Regions from separate parts of the Thermomonas sp. LB-4 genome, predicted to be linked through region 2. Evidence: predicted binding sites of a transcription regulator. Region 2 holds the regulator's gene; the other holds the start of a gene.
What was found. Region 2 encodes HrcA, which represses chaperone genes, less so after heat shock. Its sites were predicted from a motif close to TTNGCACTCNNNNNNNNNGAGTGCNAA; they were not measured.
Positions count from the first base shown of each region.

Region 1: a site for HrcA is predicted at 10,643-10,669, ahead of rpoH (RNA polymerase sigma factor RpoH). Genes of this name have one in related genera too.

Region 1 covers NZ_JAXOFT010000029.1:2,300-18,005, reverse strand. The annotation lists gene SPK54_RS12495 (DUF3667 domain-containing protein) at 1-353, shown strand, start outside; gene SPK54_RS12490 (DUF3106 domain-containing protein) at 516-1,886, opposite strand; gene SPK54_RS12485 (hypothetical protein) at 1,980-2,126, shown strand; gene SPK54_RS12480 (primosomal protein N') at 2,679-4,889, shown strand; gene tal (transaldolase) at 4,945-5,886, shown strand; gene SPK54_RS12470 (NAD(P)/FAD-dependent oxidoreductase) at 5,897-7,168, shown strand; gene SPK54_RS12465 (trimeric intracellular cation channel family protein) at 7,179-7,793, shown strand; gene SPK54_RS12460 (DNA methyltransferase) at 7,925-9,061, shown strand; gene SPK54_RS12455 (hypothetical protein) at 9,052-9,657, opposite strand; gene rpoH (RNA polymerase sigma factor RpoH) at 9,754-10,632, opposite strand; TPP riboswitch at 10,839-10,940, shown strand; gene thiC (phosphomethylpyrimidine synthase ThiC) at 11,012-12,820, shown strand; gene SPK54_RS12440 (FAD-dependent oxidoreductase) at 12,817-13,785, shown strand; gene thiS (sulfur carrier protein ThiS) at 13,785-13,982, shown strand; gene SPK54_RS12430 (thiazole synthase) at 13,984-14,754, shown strand; gene SPK54_RS12425 (thiamine phosphate synthase) at 14,751-15,359, shown strand; gene thiD (bifunctional hydroxymethylpyrimidine kinase/phosphomethylpyrimidine kinase) at 15,356-15,706, shown strand, end outside.
Region 2 covers NZ_JAXOFT010000001.1:230,799-246,504, forward strand. The annotation lists gene carB (carbamoyl-phosphate synthase large subunit) at 1-2,147, opposite strand, end outside; gene carA (glutamine-hydrolyzing carbamoyl-phosphate synthase small subunit) at 2,140-3,285, opposite strand; gene dapB (4-hydroxy-tetrahydrodipicolinate reductase) at 3,481-4,194, opposite strand; gene SPK54_RS01140 (DUF1631 family protein) at 4,272-6,470, opposite strand; gene SPK54_RS01145 (prephenate dehydrogenase) at 6,565-7,686, opposite strand; gene dnaJ (molecular chaperone DnaJ) at 7,804-8,946, opposite strand; gene dnaK (molecular chaperone DnaK) at 9,017-10,930, opposite strand; gene grpE (nucleotide exchange factor GrpE) at 11,043-11,549, opposite strand; gene hrcA (heat-inducible transcriptional repressor HrcA) at 11,603-12,655, opposite strand; gene recN (DNA repair protein RecN) at 12,744-14,402, shown strand; gene SPK54_RS01175 (nucleotidyltransferase domain-containing protein) at 14,455-15,102, shown strand; gene SPK54_RS01180 (addiction module protein) at 15,161-15,370, shown strand; gene SPK54_RS01185 (hypothetical protein) at 15,370-15,696, shown strand.

The DNA.
Region 1 (15,706 bases), on a different contig from region 2:
CGCTGATGCTGAAGCTGGCCTATGTCTTCAAGCGCCGCCTGTACATGGAGCACCTGGTGGTGGCGCTGCACAGCCACGCCTTCCTCTGCCTGGACCTGCTGCTGGTGCTGCTGGTGCGCGCGTTGGCGCAGTGGCTGGCGCCGGGCGAGGGCGCGCTGGCCACGCTGTTCGCCTGGGCGGAAGGCCTGCTGCTGGCGTGGATGCCGGCCTACCTGCTGCTGATGCAGAAGCGCGTGTACGCGCAGGGCTGGCCGATGACCGTGTTGAAGTACTTCGTGCTGGGCACCTGCTACTCGGTGCTGCTGAGCTTCGCGGTGCTGGCCAGCATGGCGATCGGGCTGGTGGCGATGTGAGCGCGGTGACCTGCGAGGTCAATCTCGAGGTCGACGCCGGCATTGTGGCTCGCCACCGCTGATTGCCGGCACACACGGCGCAAATGCTGGCGCTGCCGGGCTTCATCGAAGCGCGGGCGGTGGGGCGGCGGATCCCGTGCCCGAAGCGGCGCCGGTGCAGCACTATTGCTGCAGGCGCGCACGCAGCCAGGCCGAGCGCTGCGGGGGCGGCTGCGCCAGCAGCTCGCGACGCAGCGCCGCGCGGGCGTCCGGCGGGGTGATCTGCGCCAGCCGTGCCAGGGTATCCAGCTCCTCGGCGGTCGCGGCGCGCAGCAGCCGCAGCAGGGCTTCGCGCTCGCCGGCTTCGACGTAGGCGAACAATGCGGCGATGCGCGGCCAGTCCTTGCCCAGCCGCGGCCCCAGGTGCCAACCGCGATGGGCGTCGAACGACAGCGCCGCGTAGCGTTCGCGCAGGGCCTGCTGCTCGGCCGCCGGCAGCGCGGCCAATCGCGCCGCCAGCCGGCGCAGCAGGGCCTGTTCGTCGGCCGGCAGAGCCTGCCATTCCGCCAGCGCGCCGCGCTGCTGCGCGCGTTGCAGCGGCGACAGGCGGTCCCAGGCGCGCATGCGCTCGGACAGGCGGGTGACCGCGGCCGGCTCGGCAGCTGCCGCCGAGGCGGTGTCCGCGAAGGACGCGGCCAACGGCGGCGCCGGCAGCGCGTCGGGCGCCTCCACCGCCAGCCAGGCCAGCAGCGGCAGCTGCAGGGCCAGCTGCACGGTGCCCGGCTCGGCCAGCAGGTCGCGATCGGGGTGCAGGGCCGGATCGGTGGGGTCGAAGCGTGCCTTGGGCGCAGCGGCGGGGGGCAGCGGCGCCACCTGCACATGATTGCGCCAGTGATCCAGCAGCTCGCGGCCGCGCGGGTGCAGGAAAAAGCTGCCCACCAGGGCGACGACGCACAGCGCCACCCCCAGCCACAGCCAGCGCAGGCGCCGCCGATGGCGCGCAGTGGCTGCAGGCTGTTCGGCCGGCGTCGCGGCAGCGGACGCCGCGCCGGCCGCAGGCGCGGCGTCGGGCAAGGCGTCCAGCGCCCGCTGCGCGGCCGCGCGCCAAGCGCGCCAGACGTCGAGGTCGGGCTGGCCCAGCGCGTCGCGCGGCAACGCATCGCGGATGCGCAGCTGGTAGGCCTCGACCTCGATCCCGAGCGCCGCAGCGGCATCGGCATCTTCCAGGGCGCCCACCAGATGCAGCAGCAGGGCTGCCCGCACCGGGGGCGGCAGCCGCGCGATCCCGGGCAGCGGGCCGGCGGCCGCGGTGCCCGCCGTCTGCCGCATGGTCGGCGCGCTCAGCAGCAGCCGCCAGTACTGCCGCGGCCATTGCGCGATCGGCCACTGGCCGGCCTCGCCGGCGAAGACCCGGCCGGCCGCCTCAAGCGCGCGCGTCGCCGCGACGGCATCGCCGCACTGCACCAGCGCCAGCAGGCGGGCGCGCCGATCCAGGCCACGCAGGAACGCGGCCACCGCCGCGGATGGAGGGGCAGGAGGACTGGCTCTGGTCATGTCGGGGCAATCGGCACCCATCCATCTTATAGCGGCCGCTTCCGGCGCCGGCCGCCTGCTGGCGACGCCGGACGGGCAGGCTTCAGCGAGCGCATGGTCGGCGCAGCCGCGCCAGTTGTGCACAGCGGCATGGGGCGGGCGGCAACGCCGGCAGCACCGGCCACCGGCGTTTTCCGGGCCGCGCAGGCTTGGCGCAACTGTTTGATTTTGAAAGGCATCGATGCAGCGATGAAAATTTGACCAGCATCACGCAGGGGGCGCTGCTGCTGGCTTGCGGTAGGTCTTCCCGGCGTCGCACACAGGCTTATCCACAGGTGGTGGGGATAACCGGGGTTTTCCGGGCAGAAACAGCCGCTTGCGCGGAATTCCGTGCGCTGGCCCACACAAATGCCCTTCCACGCCCCGGCGCGGAATGGCTTGACACCCTCTGCCACGGTGGCTCCGCCAGCACCGGCGCGGGCTGCGGGCGGAGCAGTTGTGCACAGCCGTGAAGAGACGGTCACAAAGCTGGGTTCCACGTTAACGGGAGCGCTGCCCGGTACCGTGTTCCACGGTCAAGTAATTGATTGATAAAGAAAATCCGAATGTGGCGATTTTTTGTCCAGCTGAACCAAAGGACGCTGGGACGGCGCTTGCGCAGCAGTGGACGGGCCCCATGCACAGACTTATCCACAGTCGATGTGGATAAGCCTCCTTTTCCTGCAATAACAGCCACTTGCATGGAAGAGGTGAGCGCGGGGTCAGGTGTGCGCCGCAAGCTGAACGATGGCCGCCGGGGCTAGACTTGACCGGATGACTGCTCCCGCGATCCTGCGCGTGGCCCTGCCGGTGCCGCTGCCGCGTCTGTTCGACTACCTGCCGCCGCCCGGCGTGGACGCCGCGCTGGTGGCGGTGGGCGCGCGGCTGCGGGTGCCGTTCGGCCAGCGCGAGGTCTGCGGGCTGGTGGTCGGCCATGGCCAGGCGGATCCGGGCGTCGAGCTGCGCGCCGCCCTGGACGCGCCGGATGCGGCGCCGCTGCTGCGGGGTGAGCTGCTGGCCTCGTTGCGCTGGCTGGCCGGCTATCTGCATGCGCCGCTGGGGGAGGTGCTGGCCGCCGCGTTGCCGGCGGCGCTGCGCCGCGGCGAGCCGCTGCCGGACATGGCCCGCTACGGCTGGGCGCTGAACGAAGCCGGCCGCACCGCGCTGCCGGCAATGCGCCCCGGCCGGCCCAGGGCGCTGGCGGAACTGCTGCAGATCCTGCGCGACGAGGATTGGCTGGACGTTGCCGCGCCCGGCTGGCGCACGCCGCTGCGCGCGCTGCGCGAGCGCGAACTGGTGGTGCGTCTGGAAACCACCGGAACGGGATCGGGTTCAGTTCCGCGTGGAAGTGAACCCGCCCCCGTTTCCTCCGCTGCCTTTGCGCCCAACGCCGAGCAGCAGATCGCGATCGACGCGATCCGCGGCGCCGCCGGCTTCGCCCCGTTCCTGCTCGACGGCGTCACCGGCAGCGGCAAGACCGAGGTCTACCTGCAGGCGATCGCCGACTGCCTGGCGCGCGGCAGGCAGGCACTGGTGCTGGTGCCGGAAATCGGCCTGACGCCGCAGGCGCTGGCGCGCTTCCGCACCCGCCTGGGCGTGCCGGTGCACGCGCTGCATTCTGGCCTGAACGACAGCGAGCGCGCCGCGACCTGGCTGGCCGCCGCCAGCGGACAGGCGCGGGTGATCGTGGGCACCCGTTCGGCGGTGTTCGTGCCGCTGCCGGAGGCCGGCCTGATCGTGGTCGACGAGGAGCACGACGGCAGCTACAAGCAGTTCGACGGCCTTCGCTACCACGCCCGCGACTTCGCCATCGTGCGCGCCCGCGCACTGGCCGTGCCGGTGGTGCTGGGCAGCGCCACGCCGTCGCTGGAGACGCTGCACAACGCGCAGTCCGGCCGCTACGCGCTGCTGCGCCTGCGCCAGCGGGCGGGCGACGCGCGGCCGCCGCAGGTGCGGGTGCTGGACGTGCGCAAGCGGCCGCTGCATGCCGGCCTGTCCGAGGAGGCGCTGGCGGCGATCCGCGCGGCGCTGGACGGCGGCGGGCAGGTGCTGGTGTTCCGCAACCGCCGCGGCTATGCGCCGGTGCTGCTCTGCCACGACTGCGGCTGGAGCGCGCACTGCCCGCGCTGCAGCACCCCCGAGCGGCCCACCGCGATGACCGTGCACGCCCACGGCAAGCGCCTGCAGTGCCACCACTGCGGCCACCGCCGGCCGTCGCCGCCGGCCTGTCCGGACTGCGCCAGCCTGGGGCTGCAGCCGCAGGGCAACGGCACCGAGCGGATCGAGGCCGAGCTGCAGGCTCGCTTCGACGACGTGCCGGTGATTCGCATCGACCGCGGCAGCACCGGCCAGCGCGATGGACTGCAGAAGCACTTCGATGCGCTGGGCAACCGCCCCGGCATCCTGATCGGCACCCAGATGCTGGCCAAGGGCCACGACCTCGGCAACCTCGTGCTGGTGGTGGTGGTGGGCATCGACGAGGGCCTGTTCTCGGCCGATTTCCGCAGCGGTGAGAAGCTTGCGCAGCTGCTGATCCAGGTGGCCGGCCGCGCCGGCCGGGCGGACCGTCCCGGCACGGTGCTGTTGCAGACCCACCACCCGGAGCATCCGCTGCTGCAGACGCTGGTGGGCGGCGGCTATCACGCCTTTGCCGACGGCGAGCTGGCGCTGCGCGAAGCGGCCGGTTTTCCGCCGTTCGCGCACCTTGCGCTGCTGCGCGCCGAGGCCAAGCAGGCGGAACTGCCGCTGCAGTTCCTGCAGCTGGCGAAGACGCTGCTGGAGGGCAGCGGCATCGACCTGCATGGCCCGTTGCCGGCGCCGATGCCGCGCCGCGCCGGCTACGTGCGTTCGCAGCTGCTGCTGGCCGCGCCGGCACGCGCCGCCCTGCACGTTGCGCTGGAAGGGGCGGTGCCCGCGCTGTACGCGGCGCCGGAGGCGCGGCGGGTGCGCTGGTCGCTGGACGTGGACCCGCTGGACCTGTACTGACCCTTCGCGGTCGCGGTCCTACAATGCGGCGTCCCCATGCAGCACCGGATCGTCCGTGAAATCCCAGCTCGACCAGCTCCGCACGCATTCCGCCGTGGTCGCCGATACCGGCGACATCGAGGCCATCGCCCGCTTCATGCCGATGGATGCCACCACCAATCCCTCGCTGCTGCTGAAGGCCGCGGCGCTGCCCGCGTATGCCCCGCACCTGGCCGCCAGCGCGGCGGCGGCCAGCGGAGATGATCCGGTGGGCGACGCCTGCGACCGGCTGGCGGTGGCGATCGGCAGCGAGATCGTCAAGCTGATCCCCGGCCGCGTGTCCACCGAGGTCGACGCGCGGCTGAGCTTCGATACCGAGGCCACCGTGGCCAGGGCGCACCGGCTGGTGCGGCTGTACGCGGATGCCGGCATCGGCAGCGACCGCCTGCTGATCAAGATCGCCGCCACCTGGGAAGGCATTCGCGCCGCCGAACGGCTGGAGCGCGAAGGCATCCACTGCAACCTGACCTTGCTGTTCTCGTTCGCGCAGGCGGTGGCCTGCGCCGAGGCCGGCGTGTACCTGGTCTCGCCCTTCGTCGGCCGCATCCTCGACTGGCACCTGGCCAACGGCATGGCGCCGCCAGCCGCGCCGCAGGACGACCCCGGCGTGCGGTCGGTCACGCGCATCTGGCAGTACTACAAGCAGCACGGCTACGACACCGTGGTGATGGGCGCCAGCTTCCGCAACACCGGGCAGGTACTGGCCCTGGCCGGCTGCGACCGGCTGACCATCTCTCCCGACCTGCTGGCCGAACTGGAGCGCTCGAACGCGCCGGTGGCGCGTGCGCTGGACGAGGAAGGCGGACGTGTAGCGCCCCCGGCGGCGCTGGACGAGGCCGGCTTCCGCGCCCGCCACGACGAGGACACCATGGCCCGCGAGAAGCTGGAGGAAGGCATCCGCAAGTTCGCCGCCGACCAGCAGCAGCTGGAAGCGCTGCTCGCGGCGCAGCTGGGCTGACGCCGCGGCGATGGCGACCCGGCCGCGCGTGGTGATCGTCGGCGGCGGCTTCGCCGGCCTGTGGGCGGCGCGCGCGCTGGCATCGGCGCCGGTGGAGATCGTGCTGGTCGATCGCGGCAACCACCACCTGTTCCAGCCGCTGCTCTACCAGGTCGCCACCGCCGGCCTGTCCGCGCCCGACATCGCCGCGCCGCTGCGGCACATCCTGCGCAGGCAGAAGAACGTCGAAGTGCGGATGGCCACGGTGACCGGCATCGATCCCGGTGCCAGGCGCGTGGCCCTCGACGACGGTGGCGCGCTCGCTTTCGACTTCCTGCTGGTGGCCAGCGGCGCGACCCATGCGTATTTCGGCAACGAGCATTGGGCGCGGCACGCGCCGGGGCTGAAGACCCTGGACGATGCGCTGGACCTGCGGCGCAAGCTGCTGCTGGCGTTCGAGCGCGCCGAAGCGGCGACCGATCCCGCCGAACGCCAGGCGTGGCTGAGCTTCGCCATCGTGGGCGGTGGGCCCACCGGCGTGGAACTGGCCGGCACGCTGGCGGAGATCGCCCGCCACACGCTGAAGAACGAGTTCCGCAACATCGACCCGTCGACGGCGCGCGTGCGCCTGGTCGAGGCCGGGCCGCGCGTGCTGGCGGCGTTTCCGGAAGCGCTGTCGGAGAAGGCGAGGCGGCAGCTGGAGCGGCTCGGCGTGGAAGTGTCGCTGGGCACGCCCGTCAAGGACATCACCGCGGACGGCTACGCGCTGGGCGATGCCTTCGTCCCGGCGAAGACGGTGGTCTGGGCGGCGGGCGTGGCGGCGTCACCGCTGGGCGCGATGCCGGGCGTGCCGCTGGACCGCGCCGGCCGCGTGCAGGTGCGGCCCGATCTCGGCGTGCCGGGGCATCCGGACATCTTCGTCGCCGGCGATCTCGCCGCGCTGGCACGCGCCGATGGCAGGCCGGTGCCCGGCGTGGCGCCGGCGGCCAAGCAGATGGGTCGCTATGTCGCGCAGGTCATCCGCGCGCGGCTGGCCGGCCGCGTGCTGCCGCCGCCTTTCGCCTACAAGGACTACGGCAACCTGGCCACCATCGGCCGCATGGCGGCGGTGGTCGATCTCGGCACGCTGCGCTTCTCCGGCCTGCTGGCCTGGTGGTTCTGGCTGGTGATGCACGTGTTCTTCCTGATCGGCTTCCGCAACCGGCTCGTCGTGCTGCTCAACTGGTGGTGGGCCTACTGGAGCTACCAGCGCGGGGCGCGGATCATCCTGGGCGAAGGCCGCGATCGGCCGGCGGCGGAGTAACCCCAATCCCATGTCCACCCTGTTGCTCGTGTTCGACCTGATCGGCACCTTCGTGTTCGCCCTCAGCGGCGGCACCCTGGCGGTACGCCAGCGGCTGGACCTGTTCGGCGTGCTGGTGCTGTCCTGCGCCGCGGCGGTGTCGGGCGGGGTCATCCGCGACGTGCTGATCGACGCGCATCCGCCGGCCGCGCTGGCCGACTGGCGCTACCTGGTCACCGCGATACTGGCCGGGCTGGTCACGTTCCGCTGGTCCGCCGCGATCGAGCGCCTGCGCAACCCGGTGCAGCTGTTCGATGCCGCCGGGCTGGCGCTGTTCGCGGTGCTGGGCACCGGCAAGGCGCTGGCGTTCGGGCTGTCGCCGTTCGCGGCGATGCTGCTGGGGATGGTGACGGGCATCGGCGGCGGCATCGCCCGCGACGTGCTGGTGGCGCGCACGCCCGTCGTGCTGCAGGCCGAGCTGTACGCGGTGGCCGCGCTGGCCGGCGGCGGCGTGGTCGCGCTGGCCTCGGCCCTGCACCTGCCGCAGCATCCGGCGATGGTCGCCGGCGCGCTGGCCTGCTTCGGCCTGCGCTGGATGGCGCTGCGCCACGGCTGGCGGTTGCCGGTGGCGCGGCCGCGGGACTGAGGAAAGAAATTGGTGTGCAGTACATATTCATTCGCATCGGATGAGACCAGCACGATGCAAGCTCTGGCTCCATTGAATAAAGACGTCTTGACGTCTATTCTCTCTTTAAGAATGAAAATGGCAGCCCACTCATGAAGCAAATGCCCGGTGCAGTACGCGACTCCATCATTCGCGCGCTTTCGGCAAGACCCAAGGGAGCATCCGTCAAGGACATCGTCGAAGCTGTGAACGATACGATCGGGCCAACACCCGCCTCTTCGATCCGCTCTTACTTGAATCTTAATGCCGGACGTTACTTCGTTCGTAGCGAGCGCGGCGTCTATCGCCTGCATGACGATCTGTTCGATGCTTCACAATTCGATCCGTTCGAACAGAACAAGGCATCTACAAGCACCAGCCCTGAACTCTTCCGTTATGGCTCATCGCTACTCGTTCGATCCGATTGCTTCGAATGGTTGCGTGCCCGCGATGCCTGTTCATTGCATGCAGTGGTGACAGACCCGCCTTATGGTCTGATCGAATACAGCGATACTGAACAAGCCAAGCTGCGTGGTGGGAAAGGCGGTGTGTGGCGGATACCGCCTTCGTTCGACGGTGCTAAACGCACGCCGCTGCCAAGATTCACCGTACTTTCGCCGCAGGATGTCATCGCGCTGGAGGAGTTCTTCCTGCAATGGGGAAAATTGCTTCTGCGTGCGTTGGTGCCCGGCGCGAATGTGGTCGTGGCGTCCAACCCGCTGCTTTCCCATGTCGTCTCCACCGCGCTTGCGAAGGCGGGATTGGAGCGCAGGGGCGAGATCATCCGCCTGGTCATGACCATGCGAGGGGGAGATCGCCCGAAGGGCGCGCATGAGGAGTTTCCCGATGTCAGTGTGATGCCTCGCTCCATGTGGGAGCCGTGGTTGACTTTCCGCAAGCCGTTGGAGGGCCGGGTTCAGGACAATCTCCGGAAATGGGGAACGGGTGGGTTTCGCCGGCCATCCGATGACAAACCTTTCGGAGATGTCATTGCTTCAGCCCCAACGCGGGGACGTGAACGATCCATTGCGCCTCATCCCAGTCTGAAACCACAGGAGTTCCTGCGAACGCTCGTGCGTGCATCCCTTCCGCTTGGGCGAGGAATAGTTTGCGATCCGTTCGCGGGTTCGGGGTCAACCTTGGCTGCGACGGAAGCGGTGGGCTATGCGAGCATTGGTGTTGAGCGTGACCCGGAATACTTCCGTCTTGCGCAAACGGCTCTTCCGAAGCTGGCTAAGCTTCAGGTCTGAAGCCTGTAGATCCAGTTGGATCGCAACTTCGCAACGCCTTCTTTGTGGAGCGTTGCTGTTCTGGTTCCGAGTTCACCGCGTGCATTCTTTCTGAAGTCTTCTTGCACGACTTTACCGAGATAGACCTCGGTGAATGCCATCGGCTTCCGCGCATTGGCCGGCTCGGTTTTGTCGTCGATGACATAGACGAAAACACACATCCACTGGTCGCGCGCGCCATGAGTATCGACCGCGCCGCCGGATTTCCGAGTCGTTTTGATTTCGACGCCCTCCGTGCCGGACTTCACGGCATTGTCGGCGTACACGCCTTTCACGAGCAGATCAGGGTGACCGTTGAAGTATTTGTTCTCGGTCAGCGTTCTGGAGTGGCGCGCCACGCTAGCAGTGAGCATGTCGGACAGCAGACCGGACATGATGGCGGGCCGCAACATGTCGTCCATCCGTTGCAAGCCCTTGTCGATTAGGGCGGCATTCACGTCGTGGAAGAAATCATAAATATCTTGCATCGCAAGCTCAAAGTCCTTCAGTCTCAGCTGGAAGGGCAGGTCGGCTTGCTCGTTGAATGCAGAAAAATCGACGCGATTGCGTTGGGTCATGGTTAGCGGGGTTGTTCGGTGGTTTTGCGAGTCTAAACAACAAAACGGCCCGGATCGCTCCGGGCCGTTCGGTGTTGCGTCGATGGCGAAGCGCGCTTACGCCGCGAACAGCGCCTTCATCTTCTTCAGCGCGTTCGCCTCGATCTGGCGGATGCGCTCGGCGGAGACGCCGTATTCGTCGGCCAGTTCCTGCAGCGTGACCTTGCTGTCGGCGTCCAGCCAGCGGCGCTTGATGATGTCGCGCGAGCGGGCGTCGAGGCGGGCCATGCCTTCGCGCAGCACGTCCAGCTGGTCTGCTTCGCTGTCGGCGGATTCGTAGGCGGCGGCGGGGTCGCCGTCATGGGCGACCAGATAGCTCACCGGCGCCGGCGGGGCGTGGTCGTCGTCGGCATCGTCCGGCGCGTCGAAGCCGATGTCGCGGCCGGACAGGCGCGATTCCATCTCCAGCACTTCGCGCTCGGAGACGTTCAGGTCCTTGGCCACCGCGCGCACTTCCTCGGCGTTGAGCCAGCCCAGTCGGGTCTTGCTCTTGCGCAGATTGAAGAACAGCTTGCGCTGCGCCTTGGTGGTGGCCACCTTCACGATGCGCCAGTTCTTGATGATGAACTCGTGCATCTCGGCGCGGATCCAGTGCACCGCGAAGCTGACCAGGCGCACGCCGACGGTCGGGTCGAAGCGCTTGACCGCCTTCATCAGGCCGATGTTGCCTTCCTGGATCAGGTCGCCCAGCTGCAGGCCGTAGCCGCTGTAGCCGCGGGCCACGTGCACCACGAAGCGCAGGTGCGACAGGATCAGTTCCTGCGCGGCGGCGATGTCGTTGTCTTCGCGCAGGCGATGGGCCAGGCGCTGCTCGTCCTCGACCGACAGCACCGGGATCTGGTGCACGCCGCTGATGTAGGCCTCCAGCGAGCCGATGGCGCTGGGGATCGGCAGGTTGTTGGCGACAAGCGCGGTAGACGTCATGGTTTCCCTCATGGCCTCGATTCTAGCAGTCGCATTCTCTGACTGCTGACCGCGCGGTAAGTTCTGAGCGTTGCATCAATGGAACGATTGCGCGTTCAACTTCCGTTTGGTTTGACCGGCTGCGACCGCCCACGCCCGCGGTGTTGCCGACGGGCATCCGCATCTACCACCTCGCCCCGGCCATCGCTTGACAGCATCGGCGTGCCCGCGGATGCTGCGGCCATTCCGAGGGGAGCCCCGTACGGGGCTGAGAAAGCGTCGAGCTGACCCTTGCACCTGATCCGGGTCATGCCGGCGTAGGAACGGAAGAACACGCGCAGTGCCACCGGCACTGCCTGCCGTTGCATCGTCAATCCCGGATCTCCCGCCGCTTCACGAGGAGGAGATCCACATGCAAGCACCCCCCGCCCGTCCGGGCGCCGTCACCACCGGCCCGATCCGCGGTTCGCGCAAGGTCTATCTGTCGCCCCCCGGCCACCCCGGCCTGCGCGTGCCGCTGCGCGAGATCGCACTGGACGACCCGCAGACGCCGCGCCTGCACCTGTACGACACCTCCGGCCCGTATACCGAGGACGGCGCCGCCATCGACCTTGCCGCCGGGCTGTCGCCGCTGCGCGAGAGCTGGCTGGCGGCGCGCGGCTTCGAAACCATCGAAGGACGCACGCTGCGCCCTGAAGACAACGGCTTCGCCAGCGGCGAGCGGCTGGTCGCGGCCTGCCCGGCGGCGCGCACGCTGCGCCGCGGCAACGAGGGCCAGCCGGTGACCCAGCTGGAGTTCGCCCGCGCCGGCATCGTCACCGAGGAAATGGTCTACGCCGCCCATCGCGAAAACCTTGGCCGCATCGCCGCCAGCGACGAGGAAAAGCAGCGGCTGGCGGCAGGCGAGTCGTTCGGTGCGGCGCTGCCGGCGCTGGTGACGCCGGAATTCGTGCGCGAGGAAATCGCCAAAGGCCGGGCCATCCTGCCGGCCAACATCAACCATCCGGAACTCGAGCCGATGGTGATCGGGCGCAACTTCCTGGTGAAGGTGAACGCCAACATCGGCAATTCGGCGCTGTCGTCCGGGGTGGCCGAGGAAGTGGAAAAGCTGGTGTGGGCGATCCGCTGGGGCGCCGATACGGTGATGGACCTGTCCACTGGCCGCAACATCCACAACCTGCGCGGCTGGATCCTGCGCAACGCGCCGGTGCCGATCGGCACGGTGCCGCTGTACCAGGCGCTGGAAAAAGTGGGCGGCGACCCGGCCAGGCTGGACTGGGAGGTGTTCAAGGACACCCTGGTCGAGCAGGCCGAGCAGGGCGTGGACTACTTCACCATCCATGCCGGCGTGCGGCTGGCGCACGTGCCGCTGACCTCGAAGCGCGTCACCGGCATCGTTTCCCGCGGCGGTTCGATCATGGCGCGCTGGTGCCTGCGCTACCACCGCGAGAACTTCCTGTACGAACGCTTCGACGAGATCTGCGACATCCTGCGCCGCTACGACGTGTCCTTCTCGCTGGGCGACGGGCTGCGCCCCGGCAGCATTGCCGATGCCAACGACGCCGCCCAGTTCGCCGAACTCGACACCCTGGGCGAGCTCACCCGCGTGGCGTGGGACAAGGGCTGCCAGGTGATGGTGGAAGGCCCCGGCCACGTGCCGATGCACAGGATCCGCGACAACATGACGCGCCAGCTGGAAGCGTGCAGCGACGCGCCGTTCTACACCCTGGGCCCGCTGACCACCGACGCCGCGCCCGGCCATGACCACCTGACCTCGGCGATCGGCGCGGCGATGATCGGCTGGTTCGGCACCGCCATGCTCTGCTACGTCACCCCCAAGGAGCACCTGGGCCTGCCCGACCGCGACGACGTCAAGACCGGCGTGATCAGCTACAAGATCGCCGCCCACGCCGCCGACCTGGCCAAGGGCCATCCGGCCGCGCAGGCGCATGACGATGCGCTGTCGCGGGCGCGCTTTTCGTTCCGCTGGGAAGACCAGTTCAACCTCTCGCTGGACCCCGACACCGCGCGCGCCTACCACGACGCCACCCTGCCCAAGGACGCGCACAAGAGCGCGCACTTCTGCTCGATGTGCGGGCCGAAGTTCTGCTCGATGCAGCTCAGCCACGAGCTGCGCGGCGAGGCCGATGCCGGGATGCAGGCGAAGGCGGCGGAGTTCATCGCCGGCGGGGGCGAGCTGTACGTGGACGCCGCGCCGTGAGCGCGCGCGTGCGGGTGCTCGGCGCCGGCGTGGCCGGCCTGGCGGCGGCATTGGAACTGGCGCAGGCGGGTGCCGAAGTGGAAGTGCTGGAATTGGGCGCGCAGCCCGGCGGCGAGGCTGCCAGCCGCTTTGCCGGCGGCATGCTGGCGCCGTGGTGCGAATGCGTCAGCGCTGAACCGCTGGTGGCCGAACTGGGCCGGCAGGCGCTGGACTGGTGGCCGCGGCAGTACCCCGGCACCGTCCGCAACGGCACGCTGGTATTGGCCGCTGCGCGCGATGCCGGCGAGCTGGAAGCCTTTGCCCAGCGCAGCGACAACTACCGCCGGCTGGACGCCGATGGCGTGGCCACGCTGGAGCCGGAACTGGCCGGGCGCTTCCGCCAGGGCCTGTTCTTCGCCGACGAAGCGCACCTGGATCCGCGCGCGGCGCTGGCGGCATTGGCGGTGCGGGTGCAGGAACTGGGCGTGGAAGTCCGTTGCGGTGTCGATGCGCGCGCGCAGCCGGACGATGGCCGCACGCTGCTGGACTGCCGCGGCTACGCCGCCCGCGACCGCCTGCCGGAGCTGCGCGGCGTGCGCGGCGAAATGCTGCTGCTGCACAGCGACGGGGTGCGCTTCTCGCGCCCGATCCGGCTGCTGCACCCGCGCGGCATGCACTATCTGGTGCCGCGCGGCGACGGTCGCTGCATGCTGGGCGGCAGCATGCTGGAAAGCGACGATGCCGGCGCGCCCAGCGCGCGCGCGGTGATGGAACTGCTGAACGCCGCCTACGCGCTGCATCCGGCGCTGGCCGAGGCGCGCATCCTCGAGCTGGGCCACGGCCTGCGTCCGGCCTTCCCGGACAACCTGCCGCGGCTGCAGCGGCGCGACGGCCGCTGGCATCTGAACGGGCTGTTCCGCCACGGCTACCTGCTGGCCCCGGCGCTGGCGCGGCAGGCCGCCGCGCGCCTGCTGGAGGCGGCGTGATGCAGCTGCAGGTCAATGGCGAAACGCGCGCCGTCGAAGCCGCCACGCTGGCGCAGGCGCTGCTGGAACTGGGCTATCGCGGGGCGCATGTCGCCACCGCCCTCAACGGCGTGTTCGTGCCCGCCGGCCAGCGCGGGGCGCAGGCGCTGCGGGACGGCGACGCGCTGGAAGTCCTCGCCCCGATGCAGGGAGGTTGAGATGCGGGTGTACGACATCGAAGTGGGCTCGCGGCTGTGGCTGGGCAGCGCCCGCTATCCCTCGCCGGCGGTCCTGTCCGCAGCGGTGCGCGGCGCCGGCTGCGACGTGGTGACGGTGTCGCTGCGCCGCGAGAACGCGCAGGCCGGCGCCGGCCAGGCGTTCTGGGCGCTGATCCGTGGCCTCGGCGTGCGGGTGCTGCCCAATACCGCCGGCTGCCATTCGGTGAAGGAGGCCGTCACCACCGCGCGGATGGCGCGCGAGCTGTTCGGCACGCGCTGGATCAAGCTGGAGGTGCTGGGCGCAGGCGAGCTGCTGCAGCCGGACGTGTTCGGGCTGGTGGAAGCGGCGCGGATCCTCTGCGACGAGGGCTTCCAGGTATTCCCCTACACCACCGCCGACCTCGGCGTGGCCGAGCGCCTGCTGGAGGCTGGTTGCCGGGTGCTGATGCCGTGGGGCGCGCCGATCGGCAGCGGCCGCGGGCTGGCCGATCCGTTCGCGCTGCGCGCGCTGCGTGCGCGCTTTCCCGGTCTGCCGCTGGTGGTCGACGCCGGCCTGGGCCTGCCCTCGCACGCGGCGATGGCGATGGAGTTGGGCTTCGACGCGGTGCTGGCGAACACCGCGGTGGCGCTGGCCGCCGACCCGGCGCGGATGGCGCGCGCGTTCGCCGATGCGGTGCGCGCCGGCCACGCCGCGCATGCCGCGGGGCCGATGCCGGTGCGCGACTTCGCCGAGCCGTCCACGCCGGTCATCGGCCAGGCCTGGCGCGCATGAGCCGGCTCGATCCGTTCTACCCTGTGGTCGACAGCGCGGCCTGGGTGCAGCGCCTGCTGCCGCTGGGAGTGAAGCTGGTGCAACTGCGGATCAAGGACGCGGCCGGCGGATGCCTGCTGGCGGAGATCCGTGCCGCGCTGGCGGCTTGCCGCGCCCGGGCCGCGCAGCTGGTGGTCAACGACCACTGGCAGCTGGCGCTGGACGCCGGTGCGGACTTCGTCCATCTAGGCCAGGAGGACCTGGACGGCGCCGACCTGCCGGCGCTGCGGCGGCGCGGCGTGCGGCTGGGCCTCAGCACCCACAGTGATGCCGAGCTGGAGCGCGCGCTGGCGCAGGCGCCTGACTACATCGCGCTGGGTCCGGTATATCCGACCACGCTGAAGCGGATGCCATGGCCGCCGCAGGGCCTGCCGCGCGTCGGCGAGTGGAAGCGGCGGATCGGCCCGCTGCCGCTGGTGGCGATCGGGGGCATCACCCTGGAGCGTGCGCAGGGCTGCTTCGACGCCGGCGCCGACGCGGTGGCGATGGTCAGCGACATCACCCGCCACACGGATCCCGACGCGCGCACCCGCGACTGGCTGCGGGCTACGCGGGGCCGCGCATGAAGCCGCTGGCGCTGAGCATCGCCGGCTCCGACAGCTGCGGCGGCGCCGGCATCCAGGCCGACCTGGCCGCGTTTGCCGCGCTGGGCGTGCGCGGCGCCACCGCGATCACCGCGGTCACCGCCCAGAACCGCAGCGGCGTGCGCGCGCTGCAGGTGCTGCCGGCGCTGCTGGTGCGCGACCAGATCGATGCGGTGTTCGAGGAAGAGCCGGTGCGCGCGGTCAAGCTGGGCATGCTGGCCGAGGCGGCGATCATCGAAGCGGTGGCGGCCAGCCTGCGCCAGCATGGCGCCCCCGCGGTCGTCATCGACCCGGTGATGATCGCCAGCTCCGGCGCGCGGCTGCTGCGC
Region 2 (15,706 bases):
GGGCGCACCACCAGCGGATAGCCGATGTCGCGCGCATGCGCCAACGCTTCCTCGGCGCTGCGCGCGGTGCGGTTCGGCGGCTGCTTCAGGCCAAGCTCATCGACCAGCTTCTGGAAACGCTCGCGGTCTTCGGCCAGGTCGATGGAATCCGGCGAGGTACCGATGATCGGCACGCCGTTGGCTTCCAGCGCCTTCGCCAGCTTCAGCGGCGTCTGCCCGCCGTACTGCACGATCACGCCCTGCGGCTTCTCCAGCTCCACGATCTCCAGCACGTCTTCCAGCGTCAGCGGCTCGAAGTACAGGCGGTCGGAGGTGTCGTAATCGGTGGAGACGGTTTCCGGGTTGCAGTTGACCATGATGGTTTCATAGCCGTCCTCGCGCAGGGCGAGCGCGGCGTGCACGCAGCAGTAGTCGAACTCGATGCCCTGGCCGATGCGGTTGGGGCCACCACCCAGCACCATGATCTTCTTTCGATCGGACGGCGCGGCCTCGCATTCGTCCTCGTACGTCGAATACAGGTAGGCGGTGCCGGTGGCGAATTCGCCGGCGCACGAGTCCACGCGCTTGTACACCGGGCGCACGCCGAACGCCTTGCGCAGCGCGCGCACCGCGGTTTCGTTGGTGCCGGCAAGCATCGCGATGCGGGCGTCGGAGAAGCCCATGCGCTTGAGCGCGCGCAGGCGCTTCGCATCCAGTCCATCCAGGCCGCGATGCACCACGTCCACTTCGGCGTCGATCAGCTCCTCGATCTGGTCGAGGAACCACGGATCGACGAAGGACAGCGCATGCACGTCTTCCACGCTCATGCCGGCGCGGAACGCATCCGCGATATGGAAAATCCGCTCCGGGCCGGGCTCCTTCATCTCGCGGCGCAGCGCCAGCAGGCCGTCCTCGCTGGCCAAGTCCAGCCCGGTCGGGTCGAGGCCGGTCTTGCCGGTCTCCAGCCCGCGCAGCGCCTTCTGCAGCGACTCCTGGAAGCTGCGGCCGATGGCCATCACCTCGCCCACCGATTTCATCTGGGTGGTCAAGCGCGCATCCGCCGCCGGGAACTTCTCGAACGCGAAGCGCGGGATCTTGGTGACGACATAATCGATGCTCGGCTCGAACGATGCCGGGGTCAGTCCGCCGGTGATCTCGTTCCTCAGCTCATCCAGCGTGTAGCCGACGGCGAGCTTGGCGGCGACCTTGGCGATCGGGAAGCCGGTGGCCTTGGACGCCAGCGCCGAGGACCGCGACACGCGCGGATTCATCTCGATGACGACCACGCGGCCGTCCTTGGCATTGATGCCGAACTGCACGTTGCTGCCGCCGGTATCGACGCCGATCTTGCGCAGCACCGCGATGGAGGCATCGCGCAGGCGCTGGTATTCCTTGTCGGTGAGGGTCTGCGCCGGGGCGACGGTGATGCTGTCGCCGGTGTGCACGCCCATCGCGTCGAAGTTCTCGATGCTGCACACGATGATGCAGTTGTCCGCGGTGTCGCGGACCACTTCCATCTCGAATTCCTTCCAGCCCAGCACCGACTCCTCGACCAGGACTTCGCTGGTGGGTGACAGCTCGAGGCCGCGCTTGACGATCTCCTCGAACTCCTCGCGGTTGTAGGCGATGCCGCCGCCGGTGCCGCCGAGGGTGAACGAGGGACGGATGATGGTCGGGAAGCCGACCTTGGCCTGGATCTCCACCGCCTGTTCGTAGGTCTTGGCCACTTCCGACCGCGGGCTCTCCAGCCCGATCTCGGTCATCGCCTGCTTGAACAGCTCGCGGTCCTCGGCCATCCGGATGGCGTCGCGCTTGGCGCCGATCAGCTCGACGCCGTATTTCTCCAGCACGCCGTTGTCGGCCAGGTCCAGCGCGCAGTTCAGCGCGGTCTGGCCGCCCATCGTCGGCAGGATCGCGTCGGGCTTTTCCTTGGCGATGATCTTCTCGACCGTCTGCCAGTTGATCGGCTCGATGTAGACCGCATCGGCCATGTCCGGGTCGGTCATGATCGTGGCCGGGTTGCTGTTCACCAGCACCACCCGGTAACCCTCCTCGCGCAGCGCCTTGCACGCCTGCGCGCCGGAGTAGTCGAACTCGCAGGCCTGGCCGATGACGATCGGGCCGGCGCCGATGATGAGGATGGTCTTGAGGTCGGTGCGCTTAGGCATTGTTGTTCTTCTCCATCAACGCAACGAAACGGTCGAACAGCGGCGACAGATCCTGCGGGCCCGGGCTGGCTTCCGGATGGCCTTGGAAGCTGAACGCCGGCGCGTCGGTCAGCGCGATGCCCTGGTTGGTGCCGTCGAACAGCGAGCGGTGGGTGACCCGGGCGTTCGCCGGCAGCGTGGCCTCGTCGATGCAGAAGCCGTGGTTCTGCGAGGTGATCAGCACGCGGCCGCTGTCGAGGTCCTGGACCGGGTGGTTGGCGCCGTGGTGGCCGTGCGGCATCTTCATGGTCTGCGCGCCTACCGCGAGGCCCAGCAGCTGGTGGCCCAGGCAAATGCCGTACAGCGGGATCTTCGCCTCGATGAATTCGCGGATCGCTGCGATCGCGTAGTCGCAGGGCGCCGGGTCGCCGGGGCCGTTGGACAGAAACACGCCATCGGGCTGCATCGCCAGCACTTCGGATGCCGGCGTCTGCGCCGGAACCACGTGCACGTCGCAGCCGCGCTCGGCCAGCATGCGCAGGATGTTGCGTTTGGCGCCGAAGTCGTAGGCAACGACCTTGAACTTCGGCTCGGTGCGCACGAACGCATTGCTGTCGAGATCCAGCTGGCCCTCGCTCCAGCGGTAGGGTTCGGTGGTGCTGACCACCTTGGCCAGGTCCATGTCCTTCAGGCCGGGGAACTTGCGCGCCGCCTCGATGGCGTGCTCGACGTCCAGCACCTCGTCATGGCTGGCCGCCGCCAGCAGCGCCGCGTTCTGCGAGCCGCGCTCGCGCAGGATGCGGGTCAGCTTGCGCGTGTCGATGCCGGCGATCGCGCGGATGCCGCGCGCCTGCAGCCAGTCCGGCAGCGCCACCTGGCTGCGCCAGTTGCTCGGCCGACGCGGCACGTCGCGCACGATCAACCCGGCCGCCCAGGCCTGCGCGGCCTCGTCGTCCTGGTCGTTGCAGCCGGTGTTGCCGATATGCGGATAGGTCAGCATGACCAGCTGCCGCGCATAGGAGGGATCGGTGAGGATCTCCTGGTAGCCGGTCATCGCGGTGTTGAACACCGCTTCGCCCACGGACAGGCCGGGCGCGCCCACGGAAATGCCCTCGAAGACCGTTCCGTCTTCAAGCGCGAGGATGGCGGGATTATTCAAGTGCATCGCCTTGCGTCAGGTTGCAAGAAAGCGCCGAAGCGGGGCTGCCGGTTCGGAGCTGAGGGGGTTAGGCGAGCGGGAATTGTACCGATGCGGCCGCGTCGGCGCCAGCGTCGCGAGGTCCGCAGGCGGCTTGCCGGACGCGCGCAACCGCTCTGCGCAGGGCGGCGACGCCCGGCGCACCGGCGGCCGCCGTTACAGCAGCTCGGCCACGCGGTAGTGCCCGGCGTTGCGGCCGTGCAGGCGCGCGGCGACATGCAAAGCGCCGCGCGCAAAGACATCGCGGCTGCTGGCGCGATGCACCAGCTCGATGCGCTCGCCTGCGGCCGCGAACTGCACCAGGTGTTCACCGACGATATCGCCCGCGCGGATCGAGGCGTAGTGAGGCTGCGCGCCCCCCGCCTGCGCGGCGGCACCCAACGTCAGCGCGGTGCCCGAGGGCGCATCCAGCTTGCGGGTGTGGTGGGCCTCGACGATGTCGCAGTCCCAGCCAGGCAGCAGGCGCGAGGCGCGCTCCACCAGTTCGTGCAGCACCGCCACGCCGAGGCTGAAGTTGCTGGCCCAGACGACCGGAATCGCGGCGGAAGCCGCGTCCAGCTGCGCCACCTGGGCCGCGGACAGCCCGGTGGTGCCGGACACCAGCGCGGCGCCGCGGTCGCGGCACAGCGCGAGGATGGCATCAAAGCCTTCCGGCAGGCTGAAATCGATCGCCACGTCGAACGCCGGCACGCCCGCCAGCTCGGCGGCGGCGAACTGCGGGACGCCGTCCACCACCCGCGTCCCGACCTGGCGCGCCACCGCGGCCACGACCTCGCAGCCGGCCCCCGGCTCCCGGCACAGGCGCAGCAGCGCCTGCCCCATCCTGCCCGTGGCCCCGTGGATCAACAGTCGAACCGGCGTCGTCGTCATCCCTGCAGGCTAGCCCGCGTCGATGGCAGCGGCAAGCCGGCACGCACCGGCGTACGGCCGCGCCCCCCCCGCGGGGCTCAGGCTCTCGCGGAGGCGCTCTGGAGGCGGCCGACCACCTGGTGCATGGCGTCCTCGAAGGCGGTTTCGCCATCGCGCACGATCACCCGGTCGAGCTTGGCCATCACGGCCAGTTCTTCTGCGGACGCCACCAGCACGCGGATGCCGCGGCGGTTGACGAGCAGCAGCCGCGCCGAAATCGGGCTGATCCAGGACACCTTGGCCGGGGCGAAATGGCCGTCGGCAGCGGCAAGCTGGATCCAGTCGCCGATCTGCAGCTTGCGGATGCGTTCCAGCATGGCGGCGTCATAGTCGAGCCCCGCAGAACCGGCCACCACCTCCAGCTGCGGCTCAGGTTCTGGCGCCGGCTCCGCCGCCGCCACCTGCACGGGCATGCGCGCATCGCCCTCCAGCGCCGCCTGTCCCGCCAGCAGCCGCGACAGCGCGTCGCGCAGCGCATCCAGCGCGTCCCGCGCGGCTTCGCCGACACAGCCGGCACTGGCGAGGATGGCGCGCAGCCCGTCGTCCGGTTGCAGCGCGGACGCGCCGGACACCACCCCAGCCGCGGCCTCGTCGAACGCGGCCAGCAATTGCGCCACCGCGTGCCGCGCTTCCTCGTAACGCGGCGCGCCGCGCCCATCGCGCAGCGCCACCTGGGCGAAATGATGGCTGGCGTGCAGCGAGAGGAAGTCACCGATCACCGGTGGCAGCACGCGGTCGCCGCGCAGCCGCGCCAGATCGTCGGCGGCTGCCTGCCGCGCATGCTCCAGGCGTTCGCGCCCGCGCTGCGCCTCCGCGGTGCGCTTTTCGGCAAGTTCGAAACGCTTCCGATGCTGGGCCATGTAGGCGCGCAGCTCCTGTTCCAGCGTTTCGAAAATCGCCACGTCCTCGTTGAATTCGGCGACCAGCCGGTCGATGGTGTGGTCGACGCGGGTCAGCAGCTCGCGCTCCTGCGGCGCCTCGCCGCGGTTGCCCTCGCAGGCCTCGGCAACGGTGTTCAGCAGCTTGCGGGCGGGATGCTCCTTGAGCATGAACATGCGGCGATCCTTGACCGCCACCTTCACATAGGGCACCAGCATCCGACCGATCTTCTGGCGGATCCGGGTGTCGTACTGCGGGCCGTCCAGAAGCACGTCGAACAGCAGGGCGACCAGGTCGACGGCATCTCCGTCCAGCCCGTCCAGATTGAGGTTGTCGCCGCGAACGCCCAGCTTGCGCGCGCTCTGCGTCATCTGCTCGCGCAGCTGCCCGGCAAGCGACTGCTCGGCCTCGCTCGCGGGGGTGAAGCGGGCGCTGCCGTCGTGCTGCATCAACGACAGGATCGACATCAGGTCCTGGGTGGGCAGGACGGGTCCGGCCGCGGCCGGACCGGCGGGCGCGGCCAGGCCCATGGCGGAGCGCCAGCCCTGCAGCATGCCAAGCAGGTTGGCGAACTCGGCCTGCTCCGCGCCGCTGATCGGCATCGCGGAGCCGCCGTCATGGTTCGCAGGAGGACCATCGTGCGCGCCTGCGTCGGACGGAGCCTGCGCCGCGCCCGCCCCGGCCCGGGCAGCACGTGGCGGTACCCGGCCGCTGGTCCGCAGCTCAGGCAAGATGCCAGCCGCCGCCATGAGCGTGTTGCAGCGCTCGTAGATGTCGCCGAGCGCGCTTGTCAGCTCGCGTTCGAAGAACTTGAAGACGACGATGCGCAGATCCGGCTCGAGGTCCAGCTTGCTCATCGCCTGGCCAAGCGCACTGGCAAGGAAAACCGGGCCAAGCGGATTTTCGAGCGGCGGCAGCTCGCCCTGTCCGGCGACCACGGAAAACCGCTTGCTCGCCACTTCGAACGCGGATGCGTGCGTGCGCAGGACCGCCGCGGCCAACTGTTCCACCGCCAACTGCTCTTCCAGGTCCTGGTCGGACAGGAGGCTGAGACCGGCGTCGTCGCCATCGCCCACCGCGCTTCCTGCGCGCAGCCCCCGGAACCGGTTCAGCACCGCCTGGCGGAACCGCTGGATGATTTCGCCGCGCGCACGCCGCATGTCGCGCAGGGCCATCAACCCCAGCGACTCCTCGCCGGACTGGCTGCGGTCGAACAGGTAATCGTCGAGATCGGCCAGCGCGCGGTCCAACGCCGGCACCGCGCGATCGAGCACGTGCTTCTGCAACGCGTCGAGCAGCGGCCCGTTGGCACGCGAGGAAGTCGGGGTCGGGGATTCCGCGGGGGAACGGAACGTCATGGCTTGGCCTGCCGGGAGTGGCCCAACTCGAACATTATCCCAGTTCAGGAACATGATGAGTGACCGCCGTCATGGATCGGGCGATCCCCGCCGTTCAGCCGGGCAACACCCGCCCGATCCCGCTCCGCGCCAGCGCTGCCAATGCCTCCGCCAGCTGCCCGGCCGGTGTTCCTCCGCTGAATCCCAGGCGGAAGTGGAGTTCGCCGGACGGGGTGCGCGAGGAATGCAGCGAGGCGATATTGACGCCGTGCCGCTCGAACACGTGCAGCAGGCTGCGCAGCGAGCCGGGACGATCTTCCGGCAGATGGATGCCGAGGCTGTGGGCATCGGAGAGGTCCGCCAGCAGATAGCCAAGGCGCTCATAGGTGTAATTGCCGGCGGCCAACGCCGCTTGCCCGAGGCCCTCGCGGTTGGCCTCCAGGAACTCCGCGCGGAAGCCCGCGCGGGCGGCATCGTCCCCCTGCCCAACCAGCGTCGCGAGCCGCGACAGCTGCGCCGACAGCGCGCGCAGTGCCTCCGGCGCGTGTGGGTTGCCGAACTGGATGTCCTCGTAGATCGCGGGGTTCAATGACAGGATGCGAGCGGCGATGGCGGCGTCCATCTCGAACGAGGCCGAACGCAGCGACAGCAGGCCGGCCAGGTCGCCCACCGCCGCTGCCTGCTCACGCAGCACGCCGGCCTGGGCCAGGTGAGTGGCATGCACCATTGCCTGCACCAGCGCCATCGCCCGGTCGTGGCGTTCCGGCGTGGCCCGCACGCATTCGGCTTCCAGCGCCGCCAGCAGCGCTTCCAGCCACGGCCGCCACGCCTGCAGCCGCGCTTCGCAGACCACCAGCACGCGTCCCTTCAGGGTGGGCGATTTCGGCGGCGCCGTCATCGGGTGCAGGCCGGCCACTTCCGCCTGCGAGCCCAGCATCGCGGCAACAGGGGCGGCCTTGACCGAGGTGATGTCCAGCCACAGGCGGCCCGCCTCGCGACCGGCAGAGCGCTGCGCGTAGCGCCCGATCAGCTCGGGCGTGTGCCGGATCGGCGCGGAAAACAGCAGCACATCGGCCTGCTCCAGCAGCGCCTCTTCGCTGGCGGAAGCCGGATCCGCGGGATCGTGGCCGATGACCGCCAGCCCCATGCGGGATTCGAAGAACGTGCGCAGCCAGCGCCCGTAGGCGCCGGCACTGCCGACGATGCCGATGCGTGGGCGCTGTGGGGGACCGGACAAGGAACGGGCTCCGCGAAGGAGCCCGGATTCTACGCAAGCCTGCGCCGGCGCAGGGCGTTGGTTGCCCGCGACACCATCGACCCTTGGTGCCGCCCGGCTTGCACCGTATGCCTGCGATCAGGACACCATGCGGTCCCAGAAGCCCTTGACGCCGTCGAGGAAGGTGCTGGATTTCGGCGAGTGGCGGCGCGCGCCCTCGCCGACGAAGGTGGCTTCGAACTGCTCCAGCAGCTGGCGCTGCTCGGGGGTCAGGTTGACCGGCGTCTCCACCACCGCCCTGCAATACAGGTCGCCCGGCTGGCGGCTGCGCACCGACTTCACGCCGCGGTCGCGCAGGCGGAACACCTTGCCGGTCTGGGTTTCGGCTGGGATGCGCAGCTCCACCTCGCCGCCCAGCGTCGGCACCCGCACGGTGTCGCCCAGCGCCGCCTGCGAGATGCGTATCGGCACCTCGCAGTGGAGGTCGTCGCCATCGCGCTCGAAGATTTCGTGCGGGCGCACCTGCACCTCGACGTACAGGTCGCCGGGCGGGGCCCCCGCGGGGCCGGCTTCGCCCTCGCCCGCCAGCCGGATGCGGTCGCCGCTATCCACGCCGGCCGGGATCTTCACTGCCAAGGTCTTTTCCTGCTCGACCCGGCCATTGCCGTTGCAGAGCTTGCACGGGCTGGCGATGGTCTTGCCTGCGCCATCGCAGTGCGGGCACGGCGCCTGCATCATGAACGGACCGCGCTGCATGCGGACCTGGCCGCGCCCCTGGCAGGTGGCGCAGGTATCCACCTTGCCGTCTTCCGAACCGCTGCCCTTGCAGGGCTCGCAGTTGGCCATGGTGGGAATGTGGATGGTCTTCTCGACCCCGGCGACCGCCTCCTCCAGGTCCAGCTCCATCATGTAGCCAACGTCGGCGCCGCGGCGCGGGCCCTGCTGGCGCGCCCCGCCACCGAAGATGTTGCCGAAGATATCGCCGAAGATGTCGCCCATGTCGGCGCCGCCGAAACCGCCAAAGCCCGGGCCGGCGTTGCCGCCGCCCATGCCGTGCTCGAAGGCGGCGTGCCCGTGCTGGTCGTACAGGCGGCGCTTGCCGCCGTCGCTCAGCACCTCGTAGGCCTCCTTGCACTCCTTGAACGCGGCCTCGGCGCTCTTGTCGCCGGGGTTGCGGTCGGGGTGGTGCTTCATCGCGCAGCGGCGATAGGCCTTCTTCAGATCCTCCTCGCTGGCATTGCGGGCCACGCCCAGGACTTCGTAGTAATCGCGCTTGCTCATCGGGCCAACCTGTTCCCTTCACGGCGACGGGCAGACCACCGGCCTGCCCGTCGCATTGCATGCCTGGCGATCAGGCCTTCTTGTCGTCGTCCTTGACCTCGGTGAACTCGGCGTCCACCACGTCGTCGCCCGGCTTTCCGGCATCAGCGGTCTCGCCCTGCGGCTGGGCGGCAGCAGCGGCGAACAGCGCCTGGCTGGCTTCCTCCAGCGCCTTGGCCTTGGCCTCGATCTGGCCCTTGTCGTCGCCCTTCATCGCCGTTTCCAGCTCGGCGATGGCGCCTTCGGCGCGGCCGATGGCATCGCCCGGCAGCTTGTCCCCGTTGTCCTTGATGGTGCTGCGGGTGGCGTGGATCAGGGCATCGGCCTGGTTGCGCGCGGTGACCAGCTCATGGAACTTCTTGTCCTCCTCGCGGTTGGCCTCGGCGTCCTGCACCATCCGCTGGATCTCGTCGTCCGACAGGCCGGAACCGGCCTTGATCTCGACCTTCTGCTCCTTGCCAGTCTTCTTGTCCTTGGCGGTGACGTGGACGATGCCGTTGGCGTCGATGTCGAAGCTCACCTCCACCTGCGGCATGCCGCGCGGCGCCGCGTCGATGCCAGTGAGGTCGAACTTGGCCAGCGACTTGTTGTAGCGGGCCTGCTCGCGCTCGCCCTGCAGCACGTGCACGGTCACGGCCGACTGGTTGTCCTCGGCGGTGCTGAACACCTGCGAGGCCTTGGTCGGGATGGTGGTGTTCTTCTCGATGATCTTGGTGAACACGCCGCCCAGGGTCTCGATGCCCAGGCTGAGCGGGGTCACGTCCAGCAGCAGCACGTCCTTGACGTCGCCGGCCAGCACGCCGCCCTGCACCGCCGCGCCGATGGCCACGGCCTCGTCCGGGTTGACGTCCTTGCGCGGCTCCTTGCCGAAGAACTCGGCCACCGCCGCCTGCACCTTCGGCATGCGGGTCTGGCCGCCGACCAGGATCACCTCGCTGATGTCGGAGGCGCGCAGGCCGGCGTCGTTCAGGGCCACGCGGCAGGGTTCGATGGTGCGCTTGACCAGGTCATCGACCAGCGCTTCCAGCTTGGCCCGGGTCAGCTTGATGTTCAGGTGCTTCGGGCCGGACGCGTCGGCCGTCACGTACGGCAGGTTAACGTCGGTCTGCTGGTTGGAGGACAGCTCGATCTTGGCGCGCTCGGCCGCGTCCTTCAGGCGCTGCAGGGCCAGCGGGTCCTTGCGCAGGTCGACGCCGTCGGACTTCTGGAACTCTTCCACCAGGTAGTCGATGACGCGGTTGTCGAAGTCCTCGCCGCCCAGAAAGGTGTCGCCGTTGGTCGCCAGCACCTCGAACTGCTTCTCGCCGTCGACGTTGGCGATCTCGATGATCGACACGTCGAAGGTGCCGCCGCCGAGGTCGTACACGGCGATCTTGCGGTCCTTGGTGTCGCCCTTGTCCAGACCGTAGGCCAGCGCGGCCGCGGTGGGCTCGTTGATGATGCGCTTGACGTCCAGGCCGGCGATGCGGCCGGCGTCCTTGGTGGCCTGGCGCTGGCTGTCGTTGAAGTACGCCGGCACGGTGATGACCGCTTCGGTGACCGTCTCGCCCAGGAAGGCTTCGGCGGTCTTCTTCATCTTCTCCAGCACCTTGGCGGAGACTTCCTGCGGGGCCAGCTTCTTGCCGTCGGCCAGCGCCACCCAGGCGTCGCCGTTGTCGTGCTGGGTGATGGTGTACGGCACCACGCCGATGTCCTTCTGCACCTCGGCGTCGGTGAACTTGCGGCCGATCAGGCGCTTCACCGCGTAGAAGGTGTTCTTCGGATTGGTGACGGCCTGGCGCTTGGCCGAGGCGCCCACCAGCACTTCGCCGTCCTTGGTCCAGGCGACGATGGACGGGGTGGTGCGGTCGCCCTCGCTGTTCTCGATGACGCGGGCCTTGCCGCCTTCCATGATGGAAACGCAGGAGTTGGTGGTACCCAGGTCGATGCCGATGATCTTGCCCATGACGATGTCCTCTAGAATCCCGTTGTCTGGTGGCGCCGCGCGCCGATGATTGCTATCTGGGGATGCCGCGCCGGCCTTCAAGAGCCGCGCAGCATCGTGCGTGCACGCCGTTTCAGTCCTGCTTGGCCACGATCACCAGCGCCGGGCGCAGCAGCCGGCCGTTGAGCAGGTAGCCCTTCTGGAACACGGTGATGACATGGCCCGGGGCCACGCCCTCCGATTCGCCCTGGCTGATCGCCTGATGGTGCTCGGGATTGAACGCCTGCCCGGCGGGATCCAGCACTTCCATGCCGTTGTCCGCGGCGACCTTCAGCAACTGCTTGTAGGTCAGCTCCAAGCCCTGGCGCAGCGCGCCCGCATCTTCGCCAGCTGCAGCCAGACCCGCGTCCAGGCTGTCGAACACCGGCAGCAGGTCGGACAGCAGGCGCTCGTTGGCGAACCTGCGGGCGCTGTCGATGTCGCGGGCCAGCCGCTTGCGCTGGTTCTCAAGATCGGCGCGCTCCAGCAGCGATTGCGCCCGCAGCTGCTCGACTTCGGCGCGCAGCGCCTCCAGCTCGTCCTGCTGCGCCATTTCGGCGGCGCCCCCCTCGTTCACTTCCTGCGTCGGGTCGTTGCTCATGTCCACGGTTCGATATCGCGGCGGGCTGCCGCACCAAACCGGGCTATGGGGCCTCAGGCGTCGGGATTCAAGGCAGCCCCCAGCGCCGCCGCGGTGGCCTCGACCACCGGAATCACCCGCTCGTAGGCCATCCGGCTGGGACCGATGACGCCCAGCACGCCCAGCACCTGGCCGTCGCGCCCGTACGGCGCGCTCACCAGCGACATGCCTTCCAGCGGCGCCAGCCCGGTTTCCTCGCCGATGAACACGCGCATCCCCGGCGCCTTGGCGGTGCGTTCCAGCAGCTGCAGCAGCTCGCGCTTCTCGGCGAAGGCCTCGAACAGTCCGCGCAGGCGGTCCAGGTCCCCCAGCTCCTGCAGGCCCAGCAGCCGGGTCTGCCCGGCCACCAGCATGTCGTCCTCGCGCGCGGGTGCGAATGCCTGTTCGGCCAGTTCCACGGAACTCGCCAGCAGCCGCTCCATCTCGCTGCGCGCATCGCGCAGTTCGCGCAGCAGCGCGGCGCGGATCAGCGTCAGCGACTGCCCGGCGAAATGCGCGTTGAGGTAATTCGCGGCCTGCTCCAGCTCGGACGGCGAGAACGCCCGCCGCACCTGCACCACCCGGTTCTGCACCTCGCCATCGGCGAATACCAGGATCGCCAGCACCCGCCGTGGATCGAGCATCACGAAATCGATCTGGCGGAAGGCGAAGCTCTCGCGGCTGGGCACGCTGACCATGCCGGCGAAATGGGTCATCGCCGCCAGCAGCTCCGAGGTGCTGCCCAGCAGCGCCTGGGTGCCCGCGCCCGCCGGCAGCCCGCTGCGCAGGCGATCCACGTCCTGCGCGCCCAGCGGCTTGACCTTAAGCAGCGAGTCCACGAACAGCCGGTAGCCCTGCGCGGTGGGCACCCGCCCTGCCGAGCTGTGCGGGGCGGCCAGCAGGCCGGCGTCCTCCAACGAGGCGAGGATGTTGCGGATGGTGGCCGGGCTGACGTCCAGCCCCGCATGCTTCGCCAGCGTCTGCGAACCCACCGGCTCGCCGTCGCGGATGTGCCGCGACACCAGCGTGCGCAGCAGCTGGCGGGCGCGCGGGTCGAGGGTGATGTCGGGAGCAGGACGGCGGGCCATGCGCAGGTTGTAAGCGCAGCCGCATCGACACGCAACCACGGCGTTCTCCCCTGTTCGCCTGCCGCGGCCGCAGGCACAATGCGCAGCCATGCTGACCCGCCTGTCGATCCGCGATTTCGCCGTCGTCGCCCATGCCGAACTGGACTTCGGCGCGGGCCTCACCGTCGTGTCCGGCGAAACCGGCGCCGGCAAATCGCTGTTGGTGGATGCGCTGGGCTTCCTGTCCGGCGCCCGCGGCGATGCCGGCGCGGTGCGCCACGGCGCGCAGCGCGCCGAATTGTCCGCCGAATTCGCGCTGGACGACTGCCCCGCCGCCGCGGCCTGGCTTGCCGAAACGGAGCTGGACGACGATGGCGCCTGCCAGCTGCGCCGCACCCTGCGCGCCGACGGCGGCTCCAAGGCGTGGATCAACGGCCGCGCCGTGACCATCGCGCAGCTGGCCGAACTGGCCGCGCTGCTGGTGGAAATCCACGGCCAGCACGCCCAGCAGGCGCTGCTGGTGCGGCCGCAGCAGACCCGCCTGCTGGATGATTTCGCCCGCCATCCGGACCTGCTGGCCGCCACCGGCGAATCGGCGCGGCGCTGGAAGGCGCTGCAGCAGGAACGCGACGCCCTGCTCGCCCGCGGCGACGTGGCCGAGCGCCAGGGCTGGCTCCAGCACCAGCTGGACGAACTGCAGGCGCAGCCGCTGGAACCCGCGGTGTTGGCGGAGCTGGATGCCAGCCACCGTCGCCATGCACACGCCGCGTCGCTGATCGCCGCCTGCGATGCCGCGCTGGATGCACTGGGCGGCGACGACGCCCTGCCTGGCCGCCTGCAGCAGCTGCGCAGCGGCCTGCAGCGCGAAGCCACGCACGAGCCGCGGCTGTCGGAAGTCGATGCGATGCTCGACTCCGCCGCCATCCAGCTCGACGAAGCACTGGCGCTGATGCAGCGCATCCGCGACGACCTGGACCTCGATCCCGACGCGCTGGCCGAAATCGAGCGCCAGCTCGTCCGCGTGCAGGATCTGGCGCGCAAGCATCGCGTCACGCCGGACAAACTGGCCGCGCATCGCGACGCGCTGGCCGCAGAACTGGAGTCGTTGGCGGATGCCGACGCGCGCCTGCAGCAGCTCGACCGCGACATCGCCGTGGCGCTGGCGGACTGGCGCACAGCCGCCGCCGCCCTCGCCGCCTCGCGCCGCAAGGCTGGCGCCACGCTGGGGACGGCGATCAGCGCACTCATCGGCGAGCTGGGCATGCAGGGCGGCCGCTTCGAAGTGGCGCTGGAAGCCAACGCCAGCGACCAGCCCGACCCGAACGGCAGCGAACGCGCCGAGTTCCTGGTCTCCGCCAACCCCGGCCAGCCGCCGCGCCCGCTGCGCAAGGTCGCCTCCGGCGGCGAGCTCTCGCGGGTGTCGCTGGCAATCGAAGTGGCCACGCAGGGCCAGGACGCCGCCGCAACGCTGGTGTTCGACGAGGTCGATGCCGGCATCGGCGGCGCGGTGGCCGCGGCGGTGGGCGCCAAGCTGCGCGCACTGGGGGCATCGAAACAGGTCCTGTGCGTGACCCACCAGCCGCAGGTCGCCGCCGCCGGCCACGCGCAATACCGCGTCAGCAAGGCCGCGCAGGACGGCATCACCCAGTCGTCGGTGGCCGCGCTGGACGCCGCCGGCCGCGTGGACGAGATCGCCCGCATGGTGGGCGGCGCGGATGTCAGCAAGGAAGCGCGGGCCGCGGCGAAGAAGCTGCTGGACAGCCACTGACTTCATTCGCTTGCGTTTGCCCGATTTGGGCATTATTTTGCCCGTTATGGGCATGAATCCCCGTCCTCGCGTCAGTGAAGCCGCAGCGCTCTACGCCAGCACCAATCTGGCGGATGCGCTGTTCACCACCACCCAGCAGCGCGTGCTGGGTTGCCTGTTCGGCGAACCGGGACGCACCTTCTCCATCAGCGAATTGATCCAGACCACCGGCGCCGGCAGCGGCGCGGTGCAGCGCGAAGTCGCCCGCCTCGCCGGAAGTGGCCTGCTGTTGATGGCGCCGCTGGGCAACCAGAAGCGTTACCGCGCCAATCCCGACGCCCCGATCCACGACGAGCTGGCGGCCATCGTGCGCAAGACGTTCGGGCTGGCCGCCCCGCTGCGCGAAGCGCTGGCGCCGCTGGCAGACCGGCTGCACATGGCATTCGTCTATGGCTCCGTCGCCAAGGGCAGCGACACCGCCAGCAGCGATATCGACCTGATGCTGGTGAGCGACGATCTGACGTATCCGGAGGTCATGACCGCATTGCATCCGGTGATCGAACGCCTGGGCCGCGAAATCAACCCCACCCTCTACACCCCCGCCGACCTGCGTAAGCGCATTGCAGCGGGGAACAGCTTCATCACCCGCGTGCTGGCGGAGCCAAACACCTGGCTGGTGGGCAGCGAAAACGCCATCGCAGCGCTGCAAGACCGGCAATGAAGCCCAGAGGCCCCGTGATTACTACAATTCATGCAATGACCGTCGCAGGAGCGCGCACATGGTGAAGGCCCAGGACATCATCAAACAGGCGCTTGCCCTGGATCCATCCAGGCGATTCGAGGTGGTGGAAGAAATCCTGCACAGCCTGGATCAGCCCGATCCCGCAATCGATGCCATCTGGCAGCAAGAGGCGGAGAGGCGGCTGGCGGCCCATCGCGCCGGGCAGGTGCAGGGCGTTCCCGCCGAAGACATCTTCGGTTCCTTTTGATGTCCTCACCGGGCATGCGGCTGGTCTTCGCACCGGAGGCGCGCCACGAGTTTGTTGCCGCCGAGCGCTACTACAACCAGCAGGTTGCGGGCCTTGGGGGCGCATGGCGCGACGACGTGCTGACCGCCCTGCGTCGTATCCGCCGCTGGCCGCTGGCCTGCCCGGTGGAACACGGGGACATCCGGCGGCTGACCCTGAGCCGGTTTCCATACAAGCTGCTCTACGCCGTGGAACCTGACCACCTCTACATCATCGCCATCGCGCACCACCACCGGCAGCCCGAGTATTGGACGCGGCGCGGTTTGCGCGTGCAGGACGCGGATTGAATGGCCACGT